2 regions of the Sporosarcina sp. 179-K 3D1 HS genome follow, and region 2 is predicted to be linked to the other one. Evidence: a T-box and tRNA genes for the amino acid it is inferred to sense, from the RefSeq annotation. Region 2 holds a T-box; the other holds one or more tRNA genes.
What was found. The T-box of region 2 lies ahead of trpS (tryptophan--tRNA ligase). A T-box ahead of a tRNA ligase gene usually reads a tRNA of that ligase, here a tRNA-Trp.
Positions count from the first base shown of each region.

Region 1: it encodes a tRNA-Trp, which carries the amino acid that the T-box ahead of trpS (tryptophan--tRNA ligase) is inferred to sense. The anticodon was not compared.

Region 1 is NZ_JBFEGI010000016.1:50,473-62,921, reverse strand. It holds partial or broken rRNA gene AB1K83_RS16725 (23S ribosomal RNA) at 1-199, shown strand, start outside; rRNA gene rrf (5S ribosomal RNA) at 342-457, shown strand; tRNA gene AB1K83_RS16715 (tRNA-Asn) at 500-574, shown strand; tRNA gene AB1K83_RS16710 (tRNA-Ser) at 578-668, shown strand; tRNA gene AB1K83_RS16705 (tRNA-Glu) at 690-764, shown strand; tRNA gene AB1K83_RS16700 (tRNA-Val) at 811-886, shown strand; tRNA gene AB1K83_RS16695 (tRNA-Met) at 1,018-1,092, shown strand; tRNA gene AB1K83_RS16690 (tRNA-Asp) at 1,096-1,171, shown strand; tRNA gene AB1K83_RS16685 (tRNA-Phe) at 1,238-1,313, shown strand; tRNA gene AB1K83_RS16680 (tRNA-Thr) at 1,328-1,403, shown strand; tRNA gene AB1K83_RS16675 (tRNA-Tyr) at 1,411-1,495, shown strand; tRNA gene AB1K83_RS16670 (tRNA-Trp) at 1,502-1,575, shown strand; tRNA gene AB1K83_RS16665 (tRNA-His) at 1,606-1,681, shown strand; tRNA gene AB1K83_RS16660 (tRNA-His) at 1,712-1,787, shown strand; tRNA gene AB1K83_RS16655 (tRNA-Gln) at 1,796-1,867, shown strand; tRNA gene AB1K83_RS16650 (tRNA-Gly) at 1,873-1,947, shown strand; tRNA gene AB1K83_RS16645 (tRNA-Cys) at 1,958-2,031, shown strand; tRNA gene AB1K83_RS16640 (tRNA-Leu) at 2,057-2,137, shown strand; gene AB1K83_RS16635 (RNA polymerase sigma factor) at 2,459-2,983, shown strand; gene AB1K83_RS16630 (hypothetical protein) at 2,958-3,848, shown strand; gene AB1K83_RS16625 (hypothetical protein) at 4,057-4,572, opposite strand; gene AB1K83_RS16620 (B3/4 domain-containing protein) at 4,594-5,289, opposite strand; gene queG (tRNA epoxyqueuosine(34) reductase QueG) at 5,347-6,483, shown strand; gene trmL (tRNA (uridine(34)/cytosine(34)/5-carboxymethylaminomethyluridine(34)-2'-O)-methyltransferase TrmL) at 6,486-6,959, shown strand; gene AB1K83_RS16605 (hypothetical protein) at 7,265-7,564, shown strand; gene AB1K83_RS16600 (NCS2 family permease) at 7,615-8,916, opposite strand; gene AB1K83_RS16595 (methyl-accepting chemotaxis protein) at 9,106-10,041, shown strand; gene AB1K83_RS16590 (RluA family pseudouridine synthase) at 10,117-10,953, opposite strand; gene AB1K83_RS16585 (thioredoxin family protein) at 10,972-11,445, opposite strand; gene AB1K83_RS16580 (disulfide oxidoreductase) at 11,447-11,872, opposite strand; gene AB1K83_RS16575 (GNAT family N-acetyltransferase) at 11,998-12,449, shown strand, end outside.
Region 2 is NZ_JBFEGI010000001.1:507,682-525,593, reverse strand. It holds gene AB1K83_RS02615 (Cof-type HAD-IIB family hydrolase) at 1-474, opposite strand, end outside; gene AB1K83_RS02610 (prolyl oligopeptidase family serine peptidase) at 613-1,386, shown strand; gene AB1K83_RS02605 (metal-sulfur cluster assembly factor) at 1,432-1,740, shown strand; gene AB1K83_RS02600 (hypothetical protein) at 1,849-2,361, shown strand; gene rraA (ribonuclease E activity regulator RraA) at 2,470-2,952, shown strand; gene AB1K83_RS02590 (ATP-dependent Clp protease ATP-binding subunit) at 3,124-5,259, shown strand; gene AB1K83_RS02585 (DUF2929 family protein) at 5,374-5,556, opposite strand; gene AB1K83_RS02580 (beta-ketoacyl-ACP synthase III) at 5,744-6,676, shown strand; gene fabF (beta-ketoacyl-ACP synthase II) at 6,750-7,991, shown strand; gene trpS (tryptophan--tRNA ligase) at 8,618-9,604, opposite strand; T-box leader at 9,654-9,869, opposite strand; gene AB1K83_RS02565 (DUF3899 domain-containing protein) at 9,925-10,269, opposite strand; gene AB1K83_RS02560 (peptide ABC transporter substrate-binding protein) at 10,510-12,225, shown strand; gene opp3b (oligopeptide ABC transporter permease) at 12,372-13,301, shown strand; gene opp3C (oligopeptide ABC transporter permease) at 13,301-14,320, shown strand; gene AB1K83_RS02545 (ABC transporter ATP-binding protein) at 14,334-15,398, shown strand; gene AB1K83_RS02540 (ABC transporter ATP-binding protein) at 15,398-16,327, shown strand; gene AB1K83_RS02535 (putative glycoside hydrolase) at 16,463-17,623, shown strand.

The sequences.
Region 1 (12,449 bases), on a different contig from region 2:
TGCCAAAGGCATCGCTGGGTAGCTATGTGTGGACGGGATAAATGCTGAAAGCATCTAAGCATGAAGCCCCCCTCAAGATGAGATTTCCCATTACATTTGTAAGTAAGATCCCTCAAAGAAGATGAGGTGGATAGGTCCGGGGTGGAAGTGCGGCGACGCATGGAGCTGACGGATACTAATCGATCGAGGACTTAACCTCAAACAAAAAGGTTGCATGGCTTGTGGTAAGCAGACAATGTTGGTTTTATCCGGTTTTGAGCGAACAAAATGAATTAATTTTGAAAAACGCTTGAAATACTCATTAGACTATGGTATAATAAGTCTTGTCTTGTGGAAAATAGTCCAGTGTCGATGGCGAAGAGGTCACACCCGTTCCCATACCGAACACGGAAGTTAAGCTCTTCAGCGCCGATGGTAGTCGGGGGATTCCCCCTGTGAGAGTAGGACGTCGCTGGGCTGTCATTTCCAAATGACTACTGAGTATTAGTAATGTTATTATTCCGCAGTAGCTCAGTGGTAGAGCAATCGGCTGTTAACCGATCGGTCGTAGGTTCGAATCCTACCTGCGGAGCCAATTGGAGAGCTGTCCGAGTGGCCGAAGGAGCACGATTGGAAATCGTGTATACGCTAACCGCGTATCAAGGGTTCAAATCCCTTGCTCTCCGCCAGTTATTTTACTTATTGAATATGGCCCCTTGGTCAAGCGGTTAAGACACCGCCCTTTCACGGCGGTAACACGGGTTCGAATCCCGTAGGGGTCACCATTTATTTAAACTAGCAGTAATGCGAAGCTTATCGCAATTTTAACCCGGAGGATTAGCTCAGCTGGGAGAGCACCTGCCTTACAAGCAGGGGGTCGGCGGTTCGAGCCCGTCATCCTCCACCATTTCTTTAATAGTATTGTCGCGGGGTGGAGCAAATCGCATAACAACGAATGCGATTAACGCCGACAGCGAAGCGTAAGGCGTCCAGTATGCCGAATGCGTAGAAGTACTTTTGTCTTATGAATAATATTATCGCGGGGTGGAGCAGTGGTAGCTCGTCGGGCTCATAACCCGAAGGTCGCAGGTTCAAATCCTGCCCCCGCAACCAAACGGTCCCGTGGTGTAGCGGTTAACATGCCTGCCTGTCACGCAGGAGATCGCCGGTTCGATCCCGGTCGGGACCGCCATTTATTTTCATTACATAGATTTGAAAAGGAAAGATAACACCGATTCAAATCCAATAATTACAATGTGGCTCAGTAGCTCAGTCGGTAGAGCAAAGGACTGAAAATCCTTGTGTCGGCGGTTCGATTCCGTCCTGAGCCACCATATATTTTCACCGTGCCGGTGTAGCTCAATTGGTAGAGCAACTGACTTGTAATCAGTAGGTTGAGGGTTCAAGTCCTTTCGCCGGCACCATCTTTCTGGTGGGGTAGCGAAGTGGCTAAACGCGGCGGACTGTAAATCCGCTCCCTCCGGGTTCGGCGGTTCGAATCCGTCCCCCACCACCATTATACAGGGGCATAGTTTAACGGTAGAATAGAGGTCTCCAAAACCTTTGGTGTGGGTTCGATTCCTACTGCCCCTGCCAATATTCTAGCTATTTCTAGCCTACTTGATGGCGGTTGTGGCGAAGTGGTTAACGCATCGGATTGTGGTTCCGACATTCGAGGGTTCGATTCCCTTCAGCCGCCCCATTCATGTTGCGAGATAATTATACTATAGTGGCGATTGTGGCGAAGTGGTTAACGCATCGGATTGTGGTTCCGACATTCGAGGGTTCGATTCCCTTCAGTCGCCCCATTATTTTTTGGGGTATAGCCAAGCGGTAAGGCAACGGACTTTGACTCCGTCATTCGTTGGTTCGAATCCAGCTACCCCAGTAGTTGCGGAAGTAGTTCAGTGGTAGAATACGACCTTGCCAAGGTCGGGGTCGCGGGTTCGAATCCCGTCTTCCGCTCCACTTTTTCTACGGCGGCATAGCCAAGCGGTAAGGCACGGGTCTGCAACACCCTTACCACCGGTTCGATTCCGGTTGCCGCCTCCAGTTTTGCTTCGTAACTTAATATTATGCCCGAGTGGTGGAATGGCAGACACGTCGCACTCAAAATGCGATGCCGCGAGGCGTGCCGGTTCAAGTCCGGCCTCGGGTATCCACGAAAAAAGGTACAACTTCGGTTGTATCTTTTTTTATTGGTTCAACTGGCAGCTCGAAAGCTCGTCAATCCCTGCAAGCGCCCATAACTTTGCGTGAGCGCTCATAACTTCGCACAGGCGCTTATAACTTCCCGTGGGCGCTCATAACTTCGGAAACTTCCTTCATCTGCTCTTAACCCCCTTTCCCCTTACAGCCATGTTACATGGCCATAAACAGTGTTTAATTCCATCCACTTATCCTCTCTTCATAAAAAGATTAAAATCTTGTAAGATTTGGTTACCTGAAACGTCTACTATATAAAGGGAGGGGAGAAAATGTGATACCACATTCGATTGAGGACTGGTTTTATAAATATGAAAAAGATGTAACCAGTTTTTTGATTTACTATACTGGGACGCTGGATGTGGAGGATCTTGTCCAAGACACCTTTCTGATTGCCTTGAAGAGCATATCTGCCTTTAAAGGAGAGTCCCATCCGAAGACATGGTTAATTACCATTGCGCGCAATCAGGTACTTGATACGTATCGTAGACGAAAGCTTTGGTCGCGCCTGACCCATTTGCTTCATTTGAAAGAGGAGCCCTCGGATGAAGTGGCGGCTTGGCTGGTCCGCAATCAAGAAGCGGATGCACTGTATCAGGCTATCCGGCAGCTTTCTCGAAAGAATCGGGAAGTGGTCATTCTCCGGGGAATTTTAGAAATGTCCTCCAAAGAGGTGTCTGCCATCGTGAATCTTACGGAAAATGCAGTAAATGTCATGTTTCATCGTGCGTTGAAGAAATTAAGACAATTACTGGAAGAGGAGGAGTCGGCCCATGGAAAAAACGAACGAATTACATGAGCAACTAAACAGCCTTCCCACTTATTCGCTGCCGGATAAAAAAAAGGAAGCCATTTTGCAGAATTTAGCCGAACCGCAAAAGAAACAACAACAAAACATGCGAGTAACTCGTCTTTTCCCGTCCATTACGCTTATGGTGGTCCTATTCGTCCTTTTCTTGTTTCTGAATGAAAGTCGGACTCACTGGAATGTAGGGCAGAACCAAATGGCAGACCGAGGAGAGTTATTTTCAGCCTCGCCTTATCAGGAGTTGATCGGCGTGGAAGGGAAAATTGGAATATTAGGTCCGCGCCATTTTGTAGCCGAGGATCCGAGGAGAGTCGCTAAGTTGATGTTATTTTTCTGGGGCACGCCTCAGGAAATGGTCTCTCAACCATATAAGGTGGAAGCGATCCATGCCAATGGAGAAGAGATCACTTTATCCGAGGGGGTCCTCAGCAGTCCGTTATACGAAGAAGATGCTCATGTGTTAACGAAGTTCACTCCATTTCCCATTGAAGGAGAATGGCAATTGTCTTTCTATATTGGCGAGAAGGTATTTGAAGAGTTTACAATCGAAGTACTGCCGCCCTTTCCTAAAACGGAATCGTATACATTACTGAATTCTCCCAAAGAAATAAATCCAGGGGAAGAAACAGAATTGTATATCGAAAAATATGGCAATGGGAAACGAGAAATCACGGTTGAGTTGAGGACATCCTCGGGTAAATTAGTTTCCACTCAAACGTTTCAGCGGGATGCAGACGCACTCCATGCCCCGACTTCGAAGAAATTGCTTATCTATCAAGGAGTCATGAACTTTCCAAAAAAGGGGAAGTGGATTCTCGTGATTGACGGAGAGAAAACGAAACCGTTTAAAAATTGAAGACGCCCCTTCCGCGATGGGTAGGGGCGTCCTCCATAGGGTGGGACCGATACGAAGTTAAGTGGCAGGAAACGGTTGCGTTGCCTGTAGTCGGTTATCGGGAAGTGGTCACAATGTAAAGGGTAACAGATGATTGGTTGGTCTCCATTAAATTGGACTATAGATCCCGTACCCTATGCCTTGAAAAGGACTCTCACCTTTTCAAGGCTCAAAAATAGTCGGTGTTGTCAAATTCCAGTTCAATCGCGTAGTTTTTCGCATTTATGCGGTTCGATACTTGATGGGCATCTTTTTCCGCTTGCAATGCTTTCAGACGATATGCTTCCGGGTCGAACAGAGCGACACGATAGAAGGTCGTGTTTTCACCATAGCCGAACTGGATTGCTTCCTTTTCGGAAGAAGCCAGTTCCTTATAAAAGTTGGCTTTTGCTCGAAGTTGGGTTGCCAGTTCGATCGCCTCGACAATCGCAAGCTGTTGGCCATCGAATTCAATTGTATGGTCGATATTGGCACGGTACATGAGGCGATCGAGCACTCGGCTATCGGTACGCACTTTTTCCAGCTCCGCTTCTACAACTGGCAAGGTACGTGGCCCTGTTTCAGGTGTCTTCCCTTTCTCCACCGTTGTGAAAGCAACGCGCCTCATTTCCGCTTCCAACTCATGAATCTTCTTTTTTATTATGCTCTTTAATTTGACGGCTTCTGCCAAAGTAATTTTACTCACTGGATTTCCCCCTATACACCTTCATTTGTCAATTGTAACGGATGGAGCGTCGGAATGTATAACATACGACTGGGAGTCACCACCGCTGATGCTGGTGAACATATTAGCGCAGGAGGTGGTCAGTTCAAGTGCCTCTTCTGCATCCATTGAAGGACGAATGAAGAACACTTGAAGGGCAGCGGTTGTTTCTTGGGTCACGGATGTCCGGATTGAATCGACAAACGGGCTTCCGAACGGACTATAATCATCTTTCAGCAATACAATCCCGGATAAGGAGTTGAAGCGGCCATTCAACCCTTCATAACCCTCATCTTCCGCTCCAACCGTGGCATGGATATTTCCGACTGTCTTATCAAAGTCGTAGATGCCTACCGGAATTTCATATTGCAGGGAGAAGAAGTTATTCAAATCGACTGCGCTGTGGAACGGCTGGATATAATTCTGTTTCTTGATCCGCCGCATCAGTGCTTCGACAGAGGGACGATACCGGTTCGGATCCGCCCCGAAGGTTTTCCAGACGTTGCGCCACTCTTGGATTCCCGAATACTCGGAAAACGCTTTGTCCTCTAATTCAAAGAAAAGCTGCTCTTGAAAAAGTTGTAATCTACCTTTTAGCATTTGAGGCGATTCTGCCACCGTAATTTTGGTATAATAATTAATGCCCAATTTCAAATCGGGCATGTCGGTCAGTAATTTTTGATCCAATTTAATTATCAATGACATCACCCTTTACCTAGTTTACCAATAATCTTAGCATAAAGGAGGCGATTTAGGGTGAACGCTGTTCAACTGCAACAAGCAATCCGGACTTACGCGGCTTCCATCGGCATTGACAAAATCGGTTTTACGACCGCAGCCCCGTTCCGGGAATTAAAAAACCGGTTGAAACGGCAACAGGAATTAGGCTATCAGTCGGGATTCGAGGAAAAAGACTTGGACAAGCGGACGGAACCGGCGTTGCTCCTAGATGAGGCGGAGAGCATCATATCCATTGCCATCGCGTATCCTTCCAAAATGCAGGATTCACCGAGAGGGAAAAAAGGGGAGCGACGGGGGCTCTTTTGCCGTGCGTCTTGGGGGATGGATTACCATACAGTACTCCGGGAGAAACTTCAGCTTTTGGAGCAATTTATAAAGGAATATGTGCCTGCAGCCCAGTTGCGTTCCATGGTCGATACGGGCGAACTCGTCGATCGGGCGGTGGCAGAACGCGCGGGTATCGGCTGGTCCGGGAAAAATTGCTCCATTATTACGCCGGAATTCGGTTCCTATGTGTATCTAGGAGAAATGATTACGAACATCCCATTTGAGCCTGACACGCCGATGGAAGAGGAGTGCGGCGACTGCACCCTTTGCCTGGATGCCTGCCCTACAGGAGCCTTAATACAAGGGGGCCAATTGAATGCGCAACGCTGTATCGCATTTTTGACGCAAACGAAAACACCGATTCCCGAGGAATTCCGGCGAGAAATCGGCAACCGTTTGTACGGATGTGATACATGCCAAACTGTCTGCCCGAAGAATAAACGGAAATACAACCTGCATCAACCAGCTTTTCAACCCGATCCGGAACTGGCAAAGCCATTGCTGCAACCGTTGCTGAAACTATCGAACCGGGAATTCAAGGAGCGCTTCGGCCATGTCTCCGGCTCATGGCGCGGGAAAAACCCGATTCAGCGGAATGCTATCATCGCTTTGGCGCACTTTAAAGAAGAAGCGGCTGTACCGGATTTGATCGGCATCTTACTAGAGGATCCGCGCCCTGTCATCCGAGGAACAGCCGCATGGGCGCTCGGAGAAATCGGTTCGGCGATGGGCTATGGCGCAATAGAAAAAGCATTACAAACAGAAGAAGATGAGTCTGTCCGAAAGGAATTGGAGGCAGCCATTGAGACCTTAGAGGAAGTGTAGAGATGACTATCCATGTTGCATTATTTGAACCACTGATTCCGGCTAATACAGGGAACATTGCCCGTACTTGCGCGGGAACGGGGGCGAAACTCCATTTGATCAAACCGCTCGGCTTTTCGACAGACGACAAAATGCTGAAACGGGCGGGGCTTGATTATTGGGAATTTGTCGATATCACCTATCATGATGGGATTGATGAATTATTTGCATCTTTCCCGGATGCCGAGTTTTACTTCATTACGAAGTTTGGAATGGAACCTTATAGCTCTTTCAATTTTTCGGATGAATCCAAGGACATTTTCTTCGTTTTCGGAAAGGAGACGACCGGACTCCCCGATGAGATCATCGAGAGCCGCCCGGAGCAATGTTTGCGAATTCCGATGAATGGGAATATCCGCTCGTTGAATTTATCAAACACAGCTTCCATTCTGATTTACGAGGCGTTACGGCAGCGAGGTTTTCCGGAATTGACATAAAAAAACGGGACAGCCTAATGGCTCGTCCCGTTTTCTGCAATCATTATTTTTTAACTTTGCCCGGCTTGTCTTCATACCCGCCAGTGAAAATAGCTGACAGGAATGAGAAGCAAACGGCTATGATTAGAATAAGTGTCATTGTGTGTGCCTCCCGTTAAGTCAATTGTTCTGTAAGTATTATACCCCAAATTATATGGAATTGGTATAGCGGGGCGATAAATTTGTGACAAAGAGGGGAAGATATGAAACTTTTGACGTTTTGATGCGTAGAAAAGATAATGCAATTGATTGTGGAGGGACTGCATATGAACTATTCAACTGGCTTGAAATGGATTACAGGTATTGCGGAGGCATTCTTGGCCATCCCAATTATCGGAGGCGCGATTGTTATCGGGACAGGCTATAATGCTTTGTTTATCATGTTTATTCTGCATGCGATTACACTGTTGCTGTCCATTCGTGAGGGACAGGGGAAAGCTGCTTCGATTTTAGGATTATTCACCAGTGTCGCTAGCGTCATCCCGGTGATTGGCTGGTTTTTGCATTTGATCACAGCAGGGGCTTTATTCGTTTCCGCTATCATGTCAACCCGTAATCGTATTTGATAGGAATATTAAAACTGCCCTTCCGCAATAGAAAGCGGAAGGGCAGTTTTTCAATGTGGCAAAAAGAGCAATTGATAGGTGAACAGGACAGCGAAAATATACAGTAGGAGCGGAACTTGCTTGCCCCTACCTTTAACCACCTTCAGTAAAGGATAAGTGATGAAGCCAAGGGCGATCCCTGTCGCGATGCTGGACGTCAACGGCATGGTTAAAATGACAAGAAATGCCGGAAACGCTTCATCGAATGAATCCCAATCGATTTGCTTCACTGCCCCGATCATCAAACTTCCGACGATAATGAGTGCCGGCGCCGTGATGGCTGAAACGCCGGAGAGCGCCGAGACGACCGGGCTGAAAAAGGCTGCTCCGATAAAGAGAACTGCTACGGTTAGCGTTGTAAGCCCCGTACGCCCTCCGACAGCGACGCCGGAAGAAGACTCTATATAAGCGGACGTCGGACTTGTTCCAAACATGGAACCGACAGTAGCGGCAACGGAATCGGCCAATAGCGCATGGCGTGCCCGTGGGAGCGATTTCCCTTTCATGAGCCCGGCTTGTTTGGCAACGCCGATCATCGTACCCGTCGTATCAAATAAGGTAACAATCAAAAAAGCGAATACGACACCGTACAGTCCGTGCGAAACGACATCCCCGGCCGCTTGGACCGGATTCCAGACCAAGAGGCCTTCAGGCAAGTGAGGGAGCTTCCAAGGCGCGCCCTCGAAATGGAGTTGTTTCGTAGCAAAAGCCACGATGCCGGTAGCGATCATCCCGATGAAAATGGATCCGTAGACGTTCAACGTCATGAGAATGATGGTGACGAGCAATCCGAAAAGTGTCAGTAACACGGGAGGCGATGTCAAGTCACCGAGCCTCACCAAAGTGGCCTCATGCGGAGCGACAAGTCCGGACAATCGCAGTCCTAAGAATGCGATGAATAACCCGATTCCTGCAGTGATGCCATGCTTCAAATTTTCCGGTATGGATTCAATCAGCTTCTCACGGAACGGAGTCATGGATAGGATAATGAATAACAAACCCGCTATAAATACAGCGGAAAAAGCAGTCAAGTAATCAAGTTGGCCATCCGATGCAATGACAACTGATGTAAAATATGCGTTCAATCCCATACCAGGTGCAATGGCGATCGGATAATTGGCGAATAAGGCCATCCATAATGTCCCGATGACAGTGGCAATGATGGTAGCCAGAAAAACTTGATCGAAAGGCACTCCGGCATCCGCCAAAATGATCGGGTTGACAATGACGATATACACCATCGTTAAAAAAGTCGTCATTCCCGCCAGAATCTCTGTTTTGGCATTCGTACCGGCTTTATTTAAATGAAACAAAAGGGTATCCTCCTTAAACACGAACTTTATTGAACACATTTTAAATAATATTCGTTTTTAATGAGAAATGCAATCATTACTTTCATATAATTTTATAGTAAAAATATATAAGACTTTCGAATTGGGTTATTTTTCATAAGGAGTATAAATTGTGGTATGATGAAAAAAAGCCAACAGGGGGAATGGGAATTGTTTAGAAGCAGAAAGAATGTCGGCCAAGACGAAAGTTTAAAGCAAGAACTTGAGCAACTTAAGATGGCTTATTCCGAGAGAGAAGCAGAAGATCTAGGACGTCTGACTGAAATTAAGAATGAATTGGCTGCTGCAGTCGACCAACATGAGAAAGTGAATGCCCAGCACAACATTTTAGAACAGGCAGTGGGGCAAATAGAGAAGAAATTTACGAATGTTGGAGAATTAAGTGAACAATCATCTGAAAAATCGCTAGAGTTGAACGACCGTGGAAATTCCCTCAAGGAGAAATCCTATGTAATGGTTGCCGAAGCTACGGAAGGGACGAAAGAAGTCCATGCGACAGCAGATGTGATCAAAGAATTGGGGAATCAGATACAAGCATCCGAGACGAATATGGAAAATCTTAGCGAGCGCTCAGTTGAAATCCAATCAATTGTCGGAGTGATTGAAGACATTGCGGCCCAGACCAACCTGTTGGCCTTGAACGCATCCATCGAAGCAGCCCGGGCAGGGGAATATGGAAAAGGGTTTGCGGTCGTCGCCCAAGAAGTGAGGAAACTTGCGGAAAGCACATCCGATAGTACTGCCAACATCCAAACATTGACAACATCCTTGCGCAACGAAATTGAACAAGCTTTGGAGGCTACCCGGAAAAGTGCAGAACTTGTGGAAAAAGGAGTCGCCGTCAGTTTGGCAACAGCCTCCAAAATTGAGACAATCCTCAGCACGATTGAAGAAAGTCAAGGGGATATCGGCTCCATTCAGGAAATGATCGAAGACCAAAAACAGCTCTCCGAAAAAGTGAAACAGGAACTCCTGGGAGCCAATGAATTATTTGCACAGGCGCATGAATTGATCATGCAGCATATTGAGGACGCAAAAGAAGTGGATGAGCGTTTGGAAAGCGGCATCCGCCAATTGAAACGTTGAATACTTAACGAAAAAGCATGGGCTCCCATCAATTGGGGCCCATGCTTTTTCTGTTGTGTTCACAACTACTCATATTCAGTCCAACTCCACCGTCGTTAATTCGCCGGTAAAAGGATGGACAAAAGATAGCTTCGTTGCCGTGAGTCGATAATTCCCATCCGGCGTTTCACTACCGTCATACAATGTGTCCCCTTTGACCGGATGCCCGATATGGGACAGATGGACACGGATTTGATGGGTTCTTCCCGTTTCCAGTTCCGCTTCGACGAAAGTGGAATCGGCGGTGCGCCGAATGACACGGAAATGGGTCGTGGCGGATTGGCCGGACGGGGACACCCGGCGCTTCGATGGATGATGGCGATCCCGTCCGATCGGGTAATGGATGGATCCTCTCGGCCTTCTCATCTCACCATCTACCTCTGCTACATACATACGTGTGATCTGGCCTTGCTCCAGCAAGCGATCAAACAGCGCCTTGGCGATCGGATGCTTGGCAACGAGAATGAGCCCAGACGTCCCTTTGTCGAGCCGATGAACATGCTCTGCGTAATCGCCTCCTTGCTCACGAACATAAGCGATCACTTGATTCATGAAAGTGCCCTTCTCCCCGGGCGTTGCCGGGTGGGTTGCGATGCCTGCGGGCTTTACGGCAGCGAGGATGTGTTCATCTTCATAGATGACGTCCAAATGGTCCGCATGGTCTGACTCATATGTGGACGGCGCATGGGGAAACTCGAACGTCAGCCGGGTTCCGGTCGGCAGAGGGGAGCGCCAATCAAGCGGCTCCCCCTCGACATCCTTCACGCCTTTTTCCATCCGCAACTCATGTACCGTCTTTTTCCCGGCCTGCCAGCGTTCCCGCAATAATTGCTCCACCGTCATATCATTTTCTTTCGTTGTGTAATGAAAAATGGACACTCCATTAACTCCTTATTTACCTTCAAATTCGTTGAAGAACATTCGGATGTTCTCATCGGGTTGTGCACCGCTCATCCGGCCGACCTCTTTCCCGTCACGGAAATGGACGAGTGTCGGCCAGCTTTCGATGCCATATCTTTCTTTGGCAGCGTCATAAAACTCCAGCATATTGTATTGATAGACATGTACATCCATCTCATCCGCGATCGGCATCATTCTCGGTGTCATTTCCATGCAGTATTGGCATTCCGGGCTAAAGAAATAGGCAGTCACGGGTTCACCGGAATCCACTTTTTCAAAAAGATCTTCCGGCATGATGATATTTTTGTAATTCTCATTGCCAATCAAGGCGATCGTCGATTTATCCAACTGATCCGTGCCATATGGATTGTCTTTCAACTTCACTTCGTTCGACTTGTTTGAAAGAACAACGATGAGTATAAAGATGGCAATGACGACGCCACCAATCAATAGTAATTTTTTCACTTCACTTGGACTCCTTCTGCCATTTCAAGAGGAAAAGGCTGGTAATTAAAATAATGAGAAATGCGATCAGTGCCAGGAATGGGATGGTAATAAAGCCGAAGTAGTTAATATATTGACCAGTACACGGTACATTCCCACATGTCGGGGCGCTATCCCGCAAGAAGGTCAATTTCTGGATACCGTAGTGATACAAAGAAATACTTCCGCCAACCAATGCAAAGACGGCGGTAGTCAACGCAATCCGCGCATTTTTCTGATAGAGCGCGATGCCGGCGATCAAAACGATCGGATACATGAGAATCCGTTGATACCAGCATAGTTCACAAGGTTCATACCCACGAACTTCAGAGAAGTATAATGAGCCGAGGGTTGCCGTCAAGGCGGTTATACAAATTAATATCAGGCCATTTTCCAGCCGTTTCTGCATAGGTTCCACTCCAATTCTAAGATTACATTTAAATTATATGTCGTGCATGGAGACAAGTAAAATATTATTAACCGCCCGTCCTGTACTATATAATGAAATGAGAACAGATAAAAGAGGTGATCCAGATGAGTGAGGAATTCGATTTATCATCATTTGAAGTCAGCATGGTCATCCGCCAAATGGAAGCGGATGATATTGAAAAGATATTGGCGATGCAGGAAGAATGCTTCCCAGGGATGGACCCGTGGGAAGAGGGTCATTTGAAGAGCCATTTGGCGATGTTTCCGGAAGGGCAGTTCGTCGCGGAACTCGACGGGGAAATCATCGGTTCCTGCTCCAGTTTGATCATCAACTTCGACGAGTATGACGACCGTCATACGTGGGATGATGTGACGGACGAGGGATACATTACAAACCATAATCCGGACGGCTACAATCTGTATGGCATCGAAGTGATGGTCCACCCAGCCTACCGTCGGATGAAAGTGGGTCAACGGTTGTACGAGGCGAGGAAAGAACTCGCGCGTCAGCTGAATCTCAAATCTATCATTATCGGCGGCCGGATACCGAACTACCA
Region 2 (17,912 bases):
GTCCTTCGAATCTGCATGAATGAGCAAACTCGTCGGGTCAACGCGCAAATACTTTCGGATGTCGCCTGCTTTGATAAGGGGATCGCCAAAACCAAAAATATCGAGCAGCTTTTCATCATGGCGCTGCATGTACACATCATCCATCACTTCCGCCACGATATTATGGAACGAAAAATCCTGCATGGCATCGACCACATCATTGACGACTGGAAGCGAAATCGTTTCATGAATGGGGCGCCAAGACAAGTCCCCGGGGCGATGGACATACGCCCCGTTGAAATTGACAATCGGCGTTTGCAAACCAAGTTGATGATAATAGACTTCACTTGCACGATACGGACGGCCAGTGGCAATCATGATCTGATGGCCTTTCTCTTCAGCTTTCTTTAATGTGTGGGCTGTTTTTACGGGGATGGTTTTTTCATCTGTAAGAAGTGTTCCATCCAAGTCGAGGACGATCAAATGCGGTTTCAAAAAAACCCCTCCTTTATCTATTTAGTCTATCGTTTACCCCTAAGCTAAGTCAAAAAAATCCGATGCTGCTCTTTTCTTTTTGTTTTATTAGAAAAACTTTGGTACGCTCAATCAAAAGGATGGGAAGGGGATGTTGGCTTGATTGTAACCGATGAAAAGTGGGGGAACATTCCCCTATTGCATATTGTGGAAGAGGAATTCGAAACACCTGATATGCCGGTCATGATCTTCCTTCATGGCTTCACAAGCGCCAAGGAACATAATTTGCATTACGCATATCAAATGGCGAAAAAGGGGCTTCGCGTTCTCATGCCGGATGCACATCTCCATGGTAGTCGGGAAGAGGATCTGGATGAAGTACAACTGAGCTTGCGCTTTTGGGAAATCGTGTTGACGTCGCTTGAGGAAGTGGGCGTCTTGAAGGAGGAACTTGCGGCGCGAGGACTGTCTGCTGACAAAATCGGTTTGGGGGGCACGTCAATGGGAGGCATTACGACATTGGGCTGCTTGACGGTCTATGAGTGGATCGACGCCGCCGCAGTCATGATGGGGGCCCCGAACTTCGTCCAACTGGCGAAAGCGCAGATGGCCCAGTTTGAACGGGGCGGCTTCAAATTGCCGATCACCGATGATGAGAGACGGAATTTGCTCGATACGCTGGCCCGGTTTGACTTGACCAAACATCGAGCATCCTTGGCGAAACGCCCAGTCTTTTTCTGGCATGGCAGAAATGACACGGTCGTTCCATACGAGCCGACTTTCAATTTTTTCAATGCGGTCAAAGAGGATTATGCGGATCAACCCGGTCATTTTGAATTCATGTCGGACGAAATGGCGGGGCATGCCGTGTCAAGACCTGGGATGCTCCGGGCGGCGGAGTGGATGGCCTACCATTTGAAGGAACGGCCTTGAGTCTGGTATGATGAGGGTATCAACGGATTGGGAAGGGGCATGAAAATGGATCAGGACATGAAAGACAGCATGATGGGTGCGTTGGAGAATGTGATCGACCCGGAACTGGGTGTTGATATTGTCAATTTAGGACTTGTCTATGATGCGGAGCTGGACGAAGATGGCAAAGCCATCGTTACGATGACACTTACCTCAATGGGCTGTCCAATGGGACCACAAATTGTGGCCAATATGAAACAGGAACTGATGGAACTGCCTGAAGTGAAAGACGTGGATGTCAACATTGTGTGGAATCCGCCGTGGTCGCGTGATATGATGTCACGTTACGCAAAAATGGCACTCGGGGTTCGATAATAGAGGAAATGAAATCGCCGTCAAGAAACTCTTGATGGCGGTTTTTTTATTGCCTGAAAGGCTTGGTTTAAACGTTTTATCAGCAGGGAAAGAGGGTATGAAGGGAAGATGGGACTACCCTTTGAAAGGAGAGATGCGGGTATCTTTGGTCTTTCCGATTTCGCACGGTTCGCCTTATCCCTCTTCATTCTACTGCCACTTGTGTCGTTCATCCACTCGCTAGGTCATTCGTTTATGGCCGCTCTGTTTGGTGGTTGGTCACGGTTTGCGTTAGGAAGGGGAAAAGTATTGTTTTGTATTGGGGCCATCACGGTTCATCGGATTTATTTCCTCGATTCGAATGTTCGGTATTCCCGTTTGCGTTGGAACAATCGGTTCACCCATTTCATGGTGCATGCAGGCGGTATCCTATTCAATATCGGTTCTGTGTTGCTGTTGAATTACTTGATTTCCCAAGGCATTATGAAAGACCGGCCCTATCTGTTTCTCTATTCCTATTTTTCGATCTGGTTTGCGTTCATTTCCCTCATCCCGGTCGATTATGGGAATGGCAGCTACAGTGATGGAATGAACCTATATTATATATTGAAACACCGGGAGTTCCCTCAATTATATAATTGAAGGAGTTGCCGGTGTTCCTCGTTTTCTATCATAAAAAGGAAGGAAAATATCGCATCATGTCGAATGGTAGCAAGTGGAAGTAGTTATCAAGTGGAGGGAGTCGTTAATATGACGTTTAAAACGGCGGATTTATGTGATGAATTTGCAAATGAAGTGAAAGTTTGCATGATGGAGTTCAATTCTTATGGGAAACATAAGCGGTTTTCCGGTCCGATCGAGACAGTTCGGGTCTTCGAAGACAATGTACTGGTGAAAGAAGCGTTGCAAACGATCCCTGAAGGCAGCGTCCTCGTTGTCGATGGTGGCGGGTCCAAACGTTGCGCGTTGATGGGCGATATGCTTGGCGACATTGCACAAACACGGAAATTGGCGGGCGTCATCATTAACGGATGTGCCCGCGACACAGGTGATCTGGGGCAACAGGAGATCGGTGTGCTGGCGATCGGCAGCAACCCGATGAAAAGCATCAAGCAAGGGAAGGGCGAACGCAACGTTATATTACGCTTCGGCGATATCGAGTGGGAACCTGGCCATTTTGTATATGCGGATGAAGATGGCATTATTGTCGCTGCTCGGAAATTGATCGGATAAACTGGACATCCTTTGGGAAGGCACAAGCTCCCGAAGGATTTTTTGTTTTTCATTGCATAGAAAGGGTAGAAGAATGGAAGCGAATCTCTTTACTTTGGGGGAAATTGGGATTATAATTTTAATTAATCAAAGATAGTCAAAGTCAAAATATAGAGGTGAATGTCTATGAGAATGGATGCACAACAGGAAGACCAGCGCACACCGCTCGAACAATTCGGGCGTAACCTTGTGGAAGAAGTGAAAAAAGGGAAAATGGATCCGGTCATTGGCCGGGATGAAGAAATTCGGAATGTTATCCGTATTTTATCGAGAAAGACGAAAAACAACCCCGTCCTTATCGGGGAGCCGGGCGTCGGGAAGACGGCAATTGTCGAAGGACTCGCGCAGCGGATCGTCAAAGGGGATGTGCCGGAAGGGTTGAAGGATCGGCATATTTTCGAGCTCGATATGAGTGCCTTGATTGCCGGTGCAAAATACCGGGGGGAATTTGAGGAACGGCTTAAAGGTGTATTAAAGCAAGTGAAGGACAGTAATGGGGAAATCATTCTGTTCATTGATGAAATCCATACGATTGTCGGTGCCGGGAAAACGGAAGGCGCGATGGATGCGGGCAATATGTTGAAGCCGATGCTCGCGCGGGGTGAATTGTACTGTATCGGAGCGACGACGCTGGATGAATACCGGATGTATATCGAGAAGGATCCGGCTTTGGAACGGCGATTCCAGCAAGTGATGGTGCGAGAACCGTCTGTTGAGGACACAGTGTCGATCTTGCGCGGGTTGAAAGAGCGTTTCGAGCTTCACCATGGGGTACGGATCCATGACCGGGCTATCGTGGCGGCAGCCGCTTTGTCCGATCGGTATTTGACGGAGCGCTTTTTGCCGGATAAGGCGATCGACTTGATCGATGAAGCAAGCGCAATGATCCGGACAGAAATCGATTCGATGCCGAGTGAGCTGGATGCGGTGACAAGGCGGATCATGCAGTTGGAGATCGAGGAGCAGGCGCTCATGAAAGAGAAGGACGCAGTGAGCCGGACGCGCTTGGATGCCTTGCGGGAAGAGCTGCAGGAATTAAAAGAGTCATCCGCTGGAATGCGGGAGCAATGGGATCAAGAGAAGGAAGCTTTGCGCGGAATCCAGGAAAAGCGGGAAGAGCTCGACCGCTACCGACGCGACTTGGAGGATGCTCAGAACCGGTTTGATTTGAACCGGGCGGCAGAGCTTCAATACGGTAAAATTCCGGCGTTGGAGCAAGAATTGCAGAAATTGGAACAGCCGCTTTTGGAGAGCCAAGAAAACCGCTTGTTGCGGGAAGAAGTGACAGAAGAAGAGATTGCAACGATTGTAGCGCGCTGGACGGGAATCCCCGTGACCAAGTTGGTCGAAGGGGAACGGGAGAAATTATTGCGCCTTCGCGAAACATTGGAAGAACGGGTCATCGACCAAGACGATGCTGTCCAGCTTGTCACTGAAGCGGTATGGCGGGCGCGTGCCGGTATCAAAGATCCGAACAAGCCGATCGGTTCCTTCCTGTTCCTTGGACCGACGGGTGTCGGGAAGACGGAATTGGCGAAAACATTAGCCGCGACGTTATTTGACTCGGAGGATCATTTCATCCGGATCGACATGTCCGAATATATGGAGAAGCACAGCGTCTCACGTTTGGTTGGAGCACCTCCAGGATACATCGGCTATGAAGAGGGCGGCCAGCTGACGGAATCGGTCCGGCGCAATCCATACTCCGTCGTGCTGCTCGATGAAATTGAAAAGGCGCATCCCGACGTTTCGAACATTCTGCTTCAAATCTTGGATGACGGCCGGATCACCGATAGCCAAGGTCGATTGGTCAATTTTACGAATACGGTTGTTATCATGACGTCGAACATTGGATCGGCCTATTTGCTGAACGAGCTGGACGACACGGAAGGCCATGCAGCCGAAGATTTGGTTATGGCGGAGTTAAGGCGCCATTTCAAGCCGGAGTTATTAAACCGGATGGACGATATAATCATTTTCCATTCGCTGAAAGCGGACGCATTCCGCTTGATCGCCCAAAAAATGCTTGAAGATCTGGTGAAGCGGCTTGAGGAGCAAGAAGTGGTATTAACATATGATGATCACGTTGTCGATTGGATCGTCCGGGAAGGAACGGACGCTGACTTCGGGGCAAGGCCGCTGAAACGTTTCATCCAACGGCATGTGGAAACGGTCGTTGCGAAAGAGTTGATTAGTGGTGAAATTCGCCCAGGCGAAGTGCTCGCATTGTCGATGGTGGATGGAAAATTGAATCTAAATAAGGGATAAATGAATAAAGTCGCTCAGAGTGATTTCGCTCTGGGCGCTTTTTTTTTGTACCTGTTATCCCATGAGATTCCAACAAAAAAACCATTCCTCAATAGGAATGGCTGGTTGGGTCAATCAATGATCCGCAACTGGTTCGTCCGGGCATAGGCTGGAAATAACGAGGACGACGACCGCTAGGATGACTGATATGACGATGCCCGGTACTAGATCGAACGGTACGGCCGCGATCGAGCCGGTAACATAGTTCAACATGGTTACTAATAGAAATGACCAAAGGAATGTCATTACAATTTTCATCGTTTTCACCTCTACATAAACGGATTCCTGTTTATCATAGCATAGCCATGACGGTGGAGAAACATTTATCGAATGAAATAGCGATTAAATTTTGGCGAAAGCGTGTCAGTGGGTTGAAATATACAATCATTTCTTTTATGATTAATACTAGGTACTAATATTAGGTGATAAGAACGGGGGATAAAAAATGAACGCTGGTTTCATTGGAATCGGTAAATGTGTTCCGCCTCAAGTGGTGACGAATGCAGATTTGGAAAAGCGCATGGATACTACGGATGAATGGATCCGCACGCGGACGGGAATCGAACAACGGCATATTGCAGATGAGAATACTGATTCATCGGATTTGGCGTATCAAGCAGCGGTGAATGCTATTGAAGATGCGGGAATCCAACCGGAAGACATCGGGTTGATCTTGGTGGCGACCGTTACGCCGGATTTACCGTTTCCGTCAGTATCTGCTATGATCCAAGATCGGTTAGGCGCGAAACATGCAGCGGCTATGGATGTATCCGCGGCTTGCGCCGGCTTTATGTATGGTGTCGTGACTGCGAAACAGTTTGTCGAGTCGGGCGCTTATCGATACGTGCTCGTCGTTGGCGTCGAAAAATTATCTAAAATCATGGACTGGGAAGATCGTGGAACTGCGGTGCTCTTCGGAGACGGTGCCGGGGCGGCAGTCATCGGCAAAGTGAGTGAAGGGCGCGGAATCCTTTCATTTGAACTCGGAGCGGATGGCAGCGGCGGGAAGCATTTATTCCAAGATCGCTATATCCAAATGAATGGCCGGGAAGTGTTTAAATTTGCGGTGAGACAAATGGGTGAGTCGGCTGAAAGTGTTATTGAAAAAGCTGGATTGACGAAGGAAGATGTAGATTATTTGATTCCCCATCAAGCGAATATGCGCATCATGGAAGCGTCCCGGGAGCGGTTGGGCCTTCCGCCTGAAAAAATGTCGAAGACGATCCACAAATACGGCAATACTTCGGCGGCATCCATCCCGATTTCTCTTGTGGATGACGTGGCGGATGGAAAAGTGAAAGACGATGATGTCATTGTTCTCGTTGGTTTTGGCGGTGGTCTCACATGGGGCGGACTTTGCATTAAGTGGGGAAGATGATTCCTTCTTTTCATGATAGAATAAGTGCTAGGTGTCGCGGTATTACTTAATTAGGGAAGGGAAGTTTGAGAATATGGAAAAACGTCGTGTCGTGGTTACAGGAATTGGAGCAGTATCTCCCGTTGGAAATACGGCAGAAGATTCTTGGCGCTCGGTATTAGAAGGAAAATCGGGAATCGGTATGCTTACTCGGCTGGACCGTGAACAATTTCCGGTGAAAGTGGCGGCGGAAGTAAAAGATTTCGATATCGAAGAGTACATTCCACGCAAAGATGCGCGTAAGATGGACCGTTTCACGCATTTTGCGCTCGCTGCCTCTGTTATGGCCATGAAAGACGCCAATCTTGAACTAGATGAAGAGCTCGGACTGCGCACAGGGGTGTGGATCGGTTCGGGAATAGGCGGAATGGAAACACATGAGCAGCAATTTAAGACATTTTTAGAAAAAGGGTACCGTCGGGTCAGTCCGTTTTTTGTCCCGATGATGATTCCGGACATGGCGTCTGGCCAAGTATCCATCCATTTAGGTGCAAGAGGCATCAACTCATGTTCCGTGACAGCTTGTGCTTCTGGAACGAACTCGATTGGGGATGCGTTCGAAGTGATTCGTCGTGGCGACGCTGATGTCATGGTCACGGGTGGAACGGAAGCGCCAATTACGACGATGGCGGTTGCCGGTTTCTGCTCTAGTACCGCACTTTCATTGAATCCCGACCCGGCGACGGCTTCCCGTCCATTTGATGCGGAGCGTGACGGCTTCGTCATGGGGGAAGGGGCCGGTATCCTGATTCTCGAAGAATACGAGCATGCAAAAGCACGTGGAGCCAAAATGTATGCGGAAGTGATCGGCTATGGAGCGACGGGGGATGCTCACCATATTACAGCGCCCGCTCCAGAAGGGGAAGGCGGCGCACGAGCAATGCGCGAAGCGATTGCGAAAGGCGGCATCACTCCGGATCAAATCGATTATATTAACGCGCATGGCACGAGCACGCCATACAACGATTTGTATGAGACAATTGCAGCGAAATCAGTCTTTGGCGATCATGCCTATAAACTGGCAATGAGCTCGACCAAATCCATGACAGGTCACCTACTTGGTGCTGCCGGTGGACTCGAGGCAATCTTCACCGTCAAGGCGCTCCACGAAGGAATCCTGCCGCCAACGATGAATTATGCAAATCCGGATCCAGAATGTGATCTGGATTACGTAACAGAAGGTGCCCGCAAGGCTGACATCCAATACGCGATGAGCAACTCGCTCGGCTTCGGCGGTCATAATGCTTCGCTTGTGTTCAAGAAAATTGAAGATTGATTGTATAGGAACGCTCCACTGAGGTGGGGCGTTTTTTTATATCGAGGATAGCTCTGAGAGTATGCGGGATTGCCCCGACAGTTTTTTCGGGAGTCCTTACAGTTTCGGGAATTGTCCTGAGAGTTTGCCTGAGCCATGACAGTTTTCCGGCGCGCCCTTACAGTTCGAGGATTAGCCCTTACAGTTTGGCGAATAGCCATGACAGTTCCACCGGGCCCTGACAGTTCTGGGGATTGCCCTTACAGTTTGTTGAATTGCCATGACAGTTTCTCGCCGCGCCATGACAGTTCCGTGGATTGTCCTTACAGTTGCCCCATTTGCCATGACAGTTCCACCGGCCCCTGACAGTTTCCCGGTCAACTTACACCCCACAACAAACGCCCCTCTCGTCTAAACGAGGGGGGCGTTTACATATACTCGTAGAAAATCCAAAGGACGATGCCGGATGACACGACTATTTCTCTTTCTGATCAGCTACGGGCTCGTAGTGATCTCGTTGTCTCACATGATCTTCTACTTCAATTATCGCTCGCTCGGTTATGAATGGAACCAGATTTTTCGATACATTATCCGGACGGCCGATTTTTCCCTCTTTCTTATTGCGGCGGCTGTTCTCATCTTAACAATCACCGTTTCCGTCCGAGCCCCATCGCGGCCTCCATCTTCTGAAGAGTGGCCGAAGCGATAGCATTCGCTTTTTCCGCACCTTGGTCCAAAATTTCGTCCAAGATGGTAGAATCCAGCAACTCATAATACTTTTCCTGGATCGGCGCAAGGTGCTCGATCACTGCTTCCGCCACACCGGTTTTGAATGCTCCATAGCCTAACCCTTCATATTTGCCGACAAGGTCTTCGATCGCTACATCGCTTAATGCGGATTCAATGGTCAATAAATTCGACACACCCGGTTTTTCCGCTACATCGAATCGGACGACTCCTTCCGAATCGGTCACGGCACTTTTGATCTTCTTCTCGATTTCTTTTGCCGTGTCCAATAAATAAAGCGTCCCTCTTTTATTCGGGTCGGACTTGCTCATTTTTTTCAACGGATCCTGCAGGGATTTAATGCGGGCTCCGTTTTTCGGAATACGGACTTCAGGAATTGTCAGGACATCTCCGTAGCGTCTATTAAACCGTTCCGCCAAATCGCGGGTCAGTTCCAAATGTTGTTTTTGGTCATCCCCGACAGGGACGATATCTGTGTTATACAAGAGGATATCCGCCGCCATTAAAGGAGGATAGGTCAAAAGGGCTGCGGACACGCCTTCCTGTCCTTCTGATTTATCTTTGAACTGCGTCATGCGCTCCAATTCTCCTATATAGGAAACGCACTGCATGATCCATCCCGCTTGTGCATGAGCCGGAACTTCCGACTGAATAAATAAAACGGATTTCTCCGGATCGATTCCACTGGCAATATAGGTCGCCGCCAGGGAACGGATCGCCTTTTTCAAGTCATCCGGATCTTGTTGGACCGTGATGGCATGCTGGTCGACAATCGAAAAAATGCAGTCTGCCTCATGCTGGACTTCGACAAATTGCCGAAACGCCCCGATGTAATTCCCCAATGTGATAATACCTGTAGGCTGTACGCCTGAAAAAATGGTCGTCAATTCAATCTCCTCCTAATTAAAATCAAAAAAACACATCAATCATCCCCTTACTAGGGACGATTGATGTGTTCAACCGTGGTACCACCCGAATTGCCCGAAGGCCACTCCAATTCCGTAACGTGGAAAACGTGACGAGCTACTGGCCGTGGCGTTCACTTGTCAGGCTCAGGATCCCATTCACCCAGATCAGCTTGCCTGTTCCCACCAGCCACAGGCTCTCTGCAAAGCTTGATACTGAATTACTTTTTTCCTTCAAAGCCGTTCTTCATCATGTTTATCAAATTATAATACGGGGTAAGGAAGAATGCAAATAGTGCCCTTTAAACGTAATACAAGAGAAGACCGATGCCCATCACCACTAAAATCATTGCACCTCCGCCAACCAACGGAGTGACAGAACCGGTAAATAGCTGAGATGGTGCTCGCATCGATTCGACATCATCCAACCGGTGACTCGGCGTGAAGATCTTTCTGGAAGTGGTAATAAAAATATCAAAGAATCCTGACGAAAAAACGTAGGAAACAAGCCCGATAAACAACATGATTCCGCCGACAAAAAATGACATATTTACATAGGCGAGCAATGAGAAATCATTATTAGTAATAAACATAAGAATCAGTATAATTACTTGACCTAGGATAAAGTTCCTTAAGGCTTTTCTCATAACATCTCCTCCTTACCACCTCATTTTAACGCTTTAATGCAATGAAATCAAAATGTATTTCCTCTTCTTAAAATATATTAAAATTATTGCTTCTAAACATTGGTGTAATCAGTTTTTGAAGGATTTATTATTTCAAAAAAATAAAATGTGTTAGAAATCAGTCTATACAACTGTAAGAAAAATTGTATAATGGACTTGTACCTTTTTCGGAAAACAACAAAAAAAGAGGAGGTCATTTGTTTGAAGAGTCGTTTAGTGTGGCTACTAAGTCTATTGCTAATTGTAAGCGCATTCCTCGCTGCCTGTGGCGGTGCCAAGGACACGAAGGATGACACATCTGCACCGGCAGACAATGGACAGGATAATGAGGATGCGAAAACGGAAGAAACGGCACAGCCGGATGCTGAACAAGTATTGCACCTGATCGAAGTTGATGAAATCCCTTCAGTGGATCATTCCATTTCAGAAGATGCCGTCAGCTTCGTTGTATTGAACAACGTCATGGAAGGTTTGTACCGTCTGGACCAAGAGAGTATGCCGATTCCGGCAATGGCAGAAGGTGAACCTGAAATTAGTGATGATGGAAAAACGTATACATTTAAAATCCGTGACGCTGAATGGTCGAACGGAACGCCTGTCACTGCCCATGATTTCGTTTACTCCTGGCAGCGGGCGATCGATCCGGACACCGCTTCACCATACGGTCCGTATTTGATGGAAGGCATGGTGAAGAATGCGACTGAAATTGGTAAAGGGGAAGCCGAAATTACGGAGTTGGGAATTCGTGCTGAAGACGAAAAGACACTCGTTATTGAATTGGAAAATCCGATCCCTTATTTCCTATCTCTCATGGCGTTCCCGACTTTCTATCCGTTGAATGAAGAGTTCGTCAAAGAACAAGGAGATAAATATGCTTCCACTTCAGATGCCATGATTTATAACGGTCCGTTCAAATTGGCGGATTGGGATGGAACGGGCAACTGGAAATACGTGAAGAACGAAACGTATTGGGATAAAGACACTGTGAAACTGGAAGAGATCACAGTTGATGTAGTAAAAGAAACGGCTACGGCAGTCAAACTATATGAGCAAGGCCAGATCGACCGCGCTATTTTGTCTGCTGAATATGCCATGCAATATGCAGATGATCCAGAAGTGGTCAACGAGTTGGAAACAGCGCTATTCTATTTCAAGATGAACCAAGAGCGCAACGGAAAAGCAACACCGCTCGCTAATGAAAATATCCGTAAAGCGATTGCACGTGCTTTTAATAAAGATGAATTGGCGGAAGCTGTACTTGCAAACGGTTCCAGAGCGGCCAACTTCCTAGTACCTGCTGAATTCACATACGATGAAGATGGAAAAGACTTCCGGGAATATAGTGATGAATTTACGGTATACAATGTGGAAGAAGCTCAGGAGTATTGGAAAAAAGGCTTAGAAGAGCTGGGTACGGATAAAGTGACACTTGAAATACTGGGTGGCGATACGGAAAACGCGAAGAAACAACAAGAGTGGTTCAAGTCCGAATTGGAACGGAATCTTTCAGGTCTCACTATCAAATTGAAAGAAGTTCCATTTGCAGTACGTCTTGAGTTGGATAATTCCAGTGATTATGAAATCCAAAGCGCGGGCTGGGGAGCGGACTTCCAGGACCCGATTTCTTATTTGGAACTATTCACGACAGACAGTCCTCAAAACCTGATGGGCTATTCGAATCCAGAGTTCGACAAATTGATTGAGTCGACAAAAATTGAGCTTGCGGATGACCCGGTTGCACGGTACGAAGCATTCGCGGAAGCGGAAAAAATTCTTCTTGAAGACGATGCCGCGATTGCCCCGACGTATCAACGCGGACGGATGGCTCTCATGAAACCATACGTCAAAGGGCTTGCTACACACCCATTCGGTGGGGACTACTCCTTCAAATGGATGTATATCGCAGGGAAAGAATAATTAACATCGCAGTTAAAATCTCATAAAAAGAGAGTATATGGTAGTTATAGACCATGTACTCTCTTTTTCACTAAGAGAGCGTATTTTAAATTTTCCTAACTGTTTGATTGGTCTATTTATAAATTATACATACAGGGGGTGCAAAGATGGCGAAATATATTGCGAAACGTGTCGTGTATATGTTCCTTTCTCTCTTCTTGATTGCGACTTTCACTTTCATATTAATGAAAATGCTGCCCGGTTCCCCATTAGCTTCCGCTGAAAAACTATCAGCCGAACAAAGGGCAGTCGTCTATGAAAAATATGGATTGAATGATCCGTTGCCCGTGCAATATGTCAGGTATATGGGGAATTTGGCAAAAGGGGATTTTGGGGTTTCATTCCAATATAAAAATGCCGATGTTATGGCATTGATTATTAAGAAGTTGAAGTATTCCATGATACTTGGTTCGCAAGCGCTTATTTTCGGTACATTGGTCGGAATTATCCTCGGGATGATTGCGGCTTTGAAACAAAATACGATATGGGATTACGGAAGTACGGTGATAGCGATTCTAGGAGTATCCATTCCGTCTTTCGTTTTCGCCGCCTTATTGCAATATGCGTTTGCCGTTCATTGGCAATGGTTTGATGTCGGTCTTTGGAAAGGGTGGAAATCGAGTGTGCTGCCATCTCTTGCGCTGGCGATGACACCGATTGCGATGGCGGCCCGATTCATCCGAACGGAAATGATTGAAGTGTTGAGTTCGGACTATATCTTGTTGGCGAAAGCAAAAGGGGCGAGTTGGTATGAAATCGCATTCAAGCATGCGTTCCGCAATGCACTCATCCCACTCATCACCGTGCTAGGCCCAGTGGCCGCCAGCTTATTGACAGGTTCTCTCGTCGTAGAACAGATTTTCGCCATTCCGGGAATCGGGGAGCAATTCGTCAAATCGATCAGTTCGAATGATTATGCTGTCATTATGGGGACGACACTTTTCTTCTCGGTGTTCCTGATAGTTATCATCCTGATCGTGGATATTTTGTATGGAATTATTGATCCGCGTATCCGGTTGTCGGGAGGTGCTAAGTAATGACGCATCATATGGAAGGCTTGCCGAAAGATGCATTTGAACAAGTTGTGGTGGATAGCGCACAAGCAGAGAAAATTTCCAAGCCGAGTCTCAGTTTTTGGCAAGACGCCTGGTTGCGGATCCGCAAAAACAAAGCTGCTATTGTTAGCGCGTTTGTTTTGTTATTCCTCATCATCATGGCGTTTGCCGGGCCTTATATGGTGGAGCATGACCCTGAAAATGTACGGGTCACCCATGCCAACCTGCCTCCGAAGATTCCAGGTCTGGAGGATCTCGGTATCTTTAATGGTGAAGGAAAGCTCGGTTCTAAAACTGTTAATTTATATGAAGTAAAAAAAGTCGAGGAGTATTACTGGTTCGGAACGGACAGCTTGGGCCGTGATCTGTTCAGTCGATTATGGAAAGGGACGCAAATCTCACTATATATCGCTTTTGTTGCGGCAGTGATTGATATGTTGATCGGTGTCATCTATGGCGGCATTTCCGGTTATTATGGAGGCCGTGTCGATGATATCATGCAGCGGATTGTAGAAATATTGATTGGGATCCCGACTCTCGTTATTGTCATTTTAATGATTATGGTCATGGAGCCCGGAATTTGGTCGATCATCATTGCGATTTCCATAACCGGATGGATTGGCATGTCAAGGATTGTCCGTGGGCAAGTGTTGAAATTTAAGAACCAGGAATTTGTCTTAGCGGCAAAAACGCTAGGTGCTAGTGATGGACGGATCATCAAGAGGCATTTATTGCCAAATATCATGGCGATTGTCGTCATCAATATGATGTTCACCATTCCGACGGCGATTTTCTTCGAAGCATTCCTAAGCTTCATCGGACTTGGACTTCAGGCACCGAAAGCATCCCTTGGCACATTGATCAATGATGGATATAGATTTTTGGAATACCAGCCGCATATGCTGTTCTTTCCGGCTATTGTGCTAAGTGTCCTCATGATCGCCTTCAACTTGATCGGAGACGGATTGCGGGATGCACTTGATCCGAAAATGAAAGACTAAGGGGGAAAGCGAAATGGAGAAAATAGTAGAGGTGCGGAACTTGGAGCTTTCCTTCCATACATTTGCGGGTGAAGTGAAAGCGATCCGGGGTGTCGATTTCGAAGTGTTCAAAGGAGAGACGCTTGCCATCGTGGGAGAATCCGGTTCGGGTAAATCCGTGACGAGCAAAGCGATCATGCGGCTTCTGCCGAATTCCAGTACAGAGTATAAAAATGGAGAGATCCTATTCGGTGGAAGGGACTTGCTGTCTATTTCCGAGAAGGAGATGCAGAAAGTGCGCGGGAAGGATATCTCGATGATCTTTCAGGACCCGATGACCTCGCTCAATCCGACGATGACCATTGGCAAGCAAATTATGGAGCCCTTATTGAAGCACCAAAAGCTTAGCAAAAAAGAAGCTTGGCAAAAGTCGATTGAATTGCTTGGACTTGTCGGTATGCCTCAACCGGAGATGAGGATGAAGCAATACCCTCACCAATTTTCTGGTGGGCAGCGCCAACGGATTGTTATTGCGGTTGCGCTGGCTTGCAATCCGAAACTCCTCATTGCGGATGAACCGACAACTGCGTTGGACGTCACCATTCAAGCGCAAATTTTAGAACTCATGAAAAAGTTACAGAAACAGATTGAGACAGCGATCATTTTCATCACACATGACCTTGGGGTGGTCGCCAATGTGGCGGACCGCGTCGCTGTTATGTATGGAGGGCAGATTGTGGAAGTCGGAACGGTCGATGAAATTTTCTATAATCCGCAACATCCGTACACATGGGGCTTGCTCAGTTCGATGCCGTCCTTGGATACGGACGAGGAACAATTATATGCCATCCCCGGCTCGCCTCCGGATTTATTGGACCCGCCAAGGGGGGATGCCTTTGCCCTTCGAAGCGAGTATGCGTTGAAAATCGATCTGGAGAAGAGGCCGCCGCTCTTTAAAGTGAGTGACACCCATTATGCTGCCACTTGGCTGCTTCATCCCGATGCGCCACCTGTAGAACCTCCAGCTCCCATTGTGGAACGGATGAAAGTATTTCCGGGCAGTCGATATTATGAAGGGAAAGCAGGAGGTGCAAGATGATGACCGAAAAATTACTGGAAATCAAGCATTTAAAACAGTACTTTAATGAAGGCAAAAAAAATGAAGTGCGTGCAGTGGATGATATTTCCTTTGATATTTATCGGGGAGAGACACTCGGCTTAGTGGGTGAATCGGGTTGTGGAAAATCAACGACTGGCCGTACCATCATCCGCCTGTACGAAGCGACTGGAGGGGAAGTCATCTATGATGGCGTAAATGTCCATGCCAAAAAGTCGAAAAAGGAATTGAAAACTTTCAACCGGAAAATGCAGATGATTTTCCAAGACCCGTACGCTTCACTGAATCCGAGAATGAAAGTGCTTGATATCATCGCGGAAGGACTGGATATCCACGGCTTGGCCAAAAGTTCAAAAGAACGGACGCAGCGGGTGTATGAACTGTTAGAAACGGTAGGCTTGAATCGGGAGCATGCCAATCGGTATCCGCATGAATTTTCCGGAGGGCAGCGCCAACGTCTTGGAATAGCACGCGCGCTTGCGGTGGAACCGGAATTCATCATCGCGGACGAACCAATATCTGCACTCGATGTGTCCATCCAGGCTCAAGTCGTGAATTTATTGAAGGAACTGCAAGAGAAGAACGGGTTAACCTATCTGTTCATCGCCCATGATCTGTCGATGGTGAAATATATTTCAGATCGGATCGGGGTCATGTATTTCGGAAAATTGGTCGAGTTGGGACCAGCCGACGATATCTATACATCGCCAAAGCACCCGTATACCCAATCGTTGCTCTCTGCGATTCCCTTGCCGGATCCGGAGTATGAGCGGACGCGGGTAAGGAAAACATATGACCCTTCCGTCCATCAGTACAAGGAGGGGGAGGAGGTGACCATGCGGGAAGTGGCACCAGGCCATTACGTCCTCTGTTCGGAACGGGAGTACCGGGAATTAGTAGCTAAACAATAATGTAGGAGGATCGGGTTCTCAAAGGTGAAACCGATCTTTCTGTATTTTTCATACAATTCTGGTACGATGGCAAAAAGGGAGTGTGTATGCATGAAAAGATGGGTGTGGATACTAGGAGTATGCCTAGTGATAGCTATGGGGAATGCAATTTCTACTGCCGCGGAGGAAGATGGAAGTTTCCGAGAGTTTGCGGAACGTACATATGGATTTACAACAATCGATGAAGCTGTGATTGCTTCCTCGGAACTGTTCCGGTTTCAGTCAGGTCTGACATTCGACTATCCCGATGCAGTCCGCGGTGTTTATGTGACCGGTCATTCTGCGGGCGGAGAGCGGTTTGACCAGTTGGTGAATTTGATTGACAAAACCGATTTAAATTCAATGGTCATCGACATCAAAGATGATCATGGATATATCACCTATATACCGGGGCAAGATTCCGAACTGGCCGCTTTGGATATCGGGCAACCGTATATAAAAGATCCTCATTCTCTATTGAAAACATTGGAAGGGAAGAAGATTTACCCGATTGCCCGGGTCGTTGTTTTCAAAGATAGCGTTCTTGCCCAGAAGCGTCCCGAACTTTCATTTACAGATGGAGGGGAAGTCTGGAAGAATGGAAGGGGCGAGTCCTTTGTGAATCCGTATCTGAAAGAAGTATGGGATCATAATGTCGCCATTGCGAAAGAGGCGGCCGAGATGGGATTCCAGGAAATCCAATTCGATTACGTGCGTTTCCCGGAAGGATTTGAGAAACGGCATGAAACGCTGAAATACGAAATGGGCGAATACACAGAATCCGAATTGGATCCGGTGCAGCGTCGGGTGGAAGCTGTGACCGATTTTGTTGCTTATGCGAGAGAACAGTTGCAACCCTATGACGTCGACGTTTCTGTCGATATTTTCGGCTATGCGGCCACGTTGCCCGAAGCACCGGGAATCGGACAGAACTTTTCCAAGATATCCGAAAATGTCGATGTCATTTCATCAATGATTTATCCAAGTCACTGGACTTCTTACTTCGGTATTTCAAAACCGGATTTGGAGCCTTATCGGCTTGTGGCCGAATATGCCAAAGTGGAGAACCAAGTGCTATCGAAACTGGAGGCTCCCCCAATATCCCGTCCATGGCTTCAAGATTTTACGGCATCCTGGCTAGGGTCGGGCAATTATAAACGATACGGGAAAGCGGAAGTCGAAGCGCAGATCAAAGCGTTGAAAGAAAATGGCATCGATGAGTTCCTTCTATGGAACGCAGGCAATCGTTATACGGAAGGTGTCAATTATACTCCATAATGAATAGTAGAAAAGGCAAGGGGCTGTCTAGGATAGGCAGTCCTTTTCGCATGAGACCGCTGCGCTCATAACTTCCCACTGGCGTTTATAAAACTGGATTGGTGCTTATATTTTAGGAGAACCGCGCATAAGTCTAGGTTGGCGCTTATATTTCCCGACAATCGCTTATAGCGGCAAAGAACCGCTCATATCCTAAAACAACCGCCCATAACTGAAGCGCACCTCCGCACCATAAAAAGGGGCTTTCCAGCTAAAAGGACAGCTCCTTTTTGTATGAAAAATAAGGTGT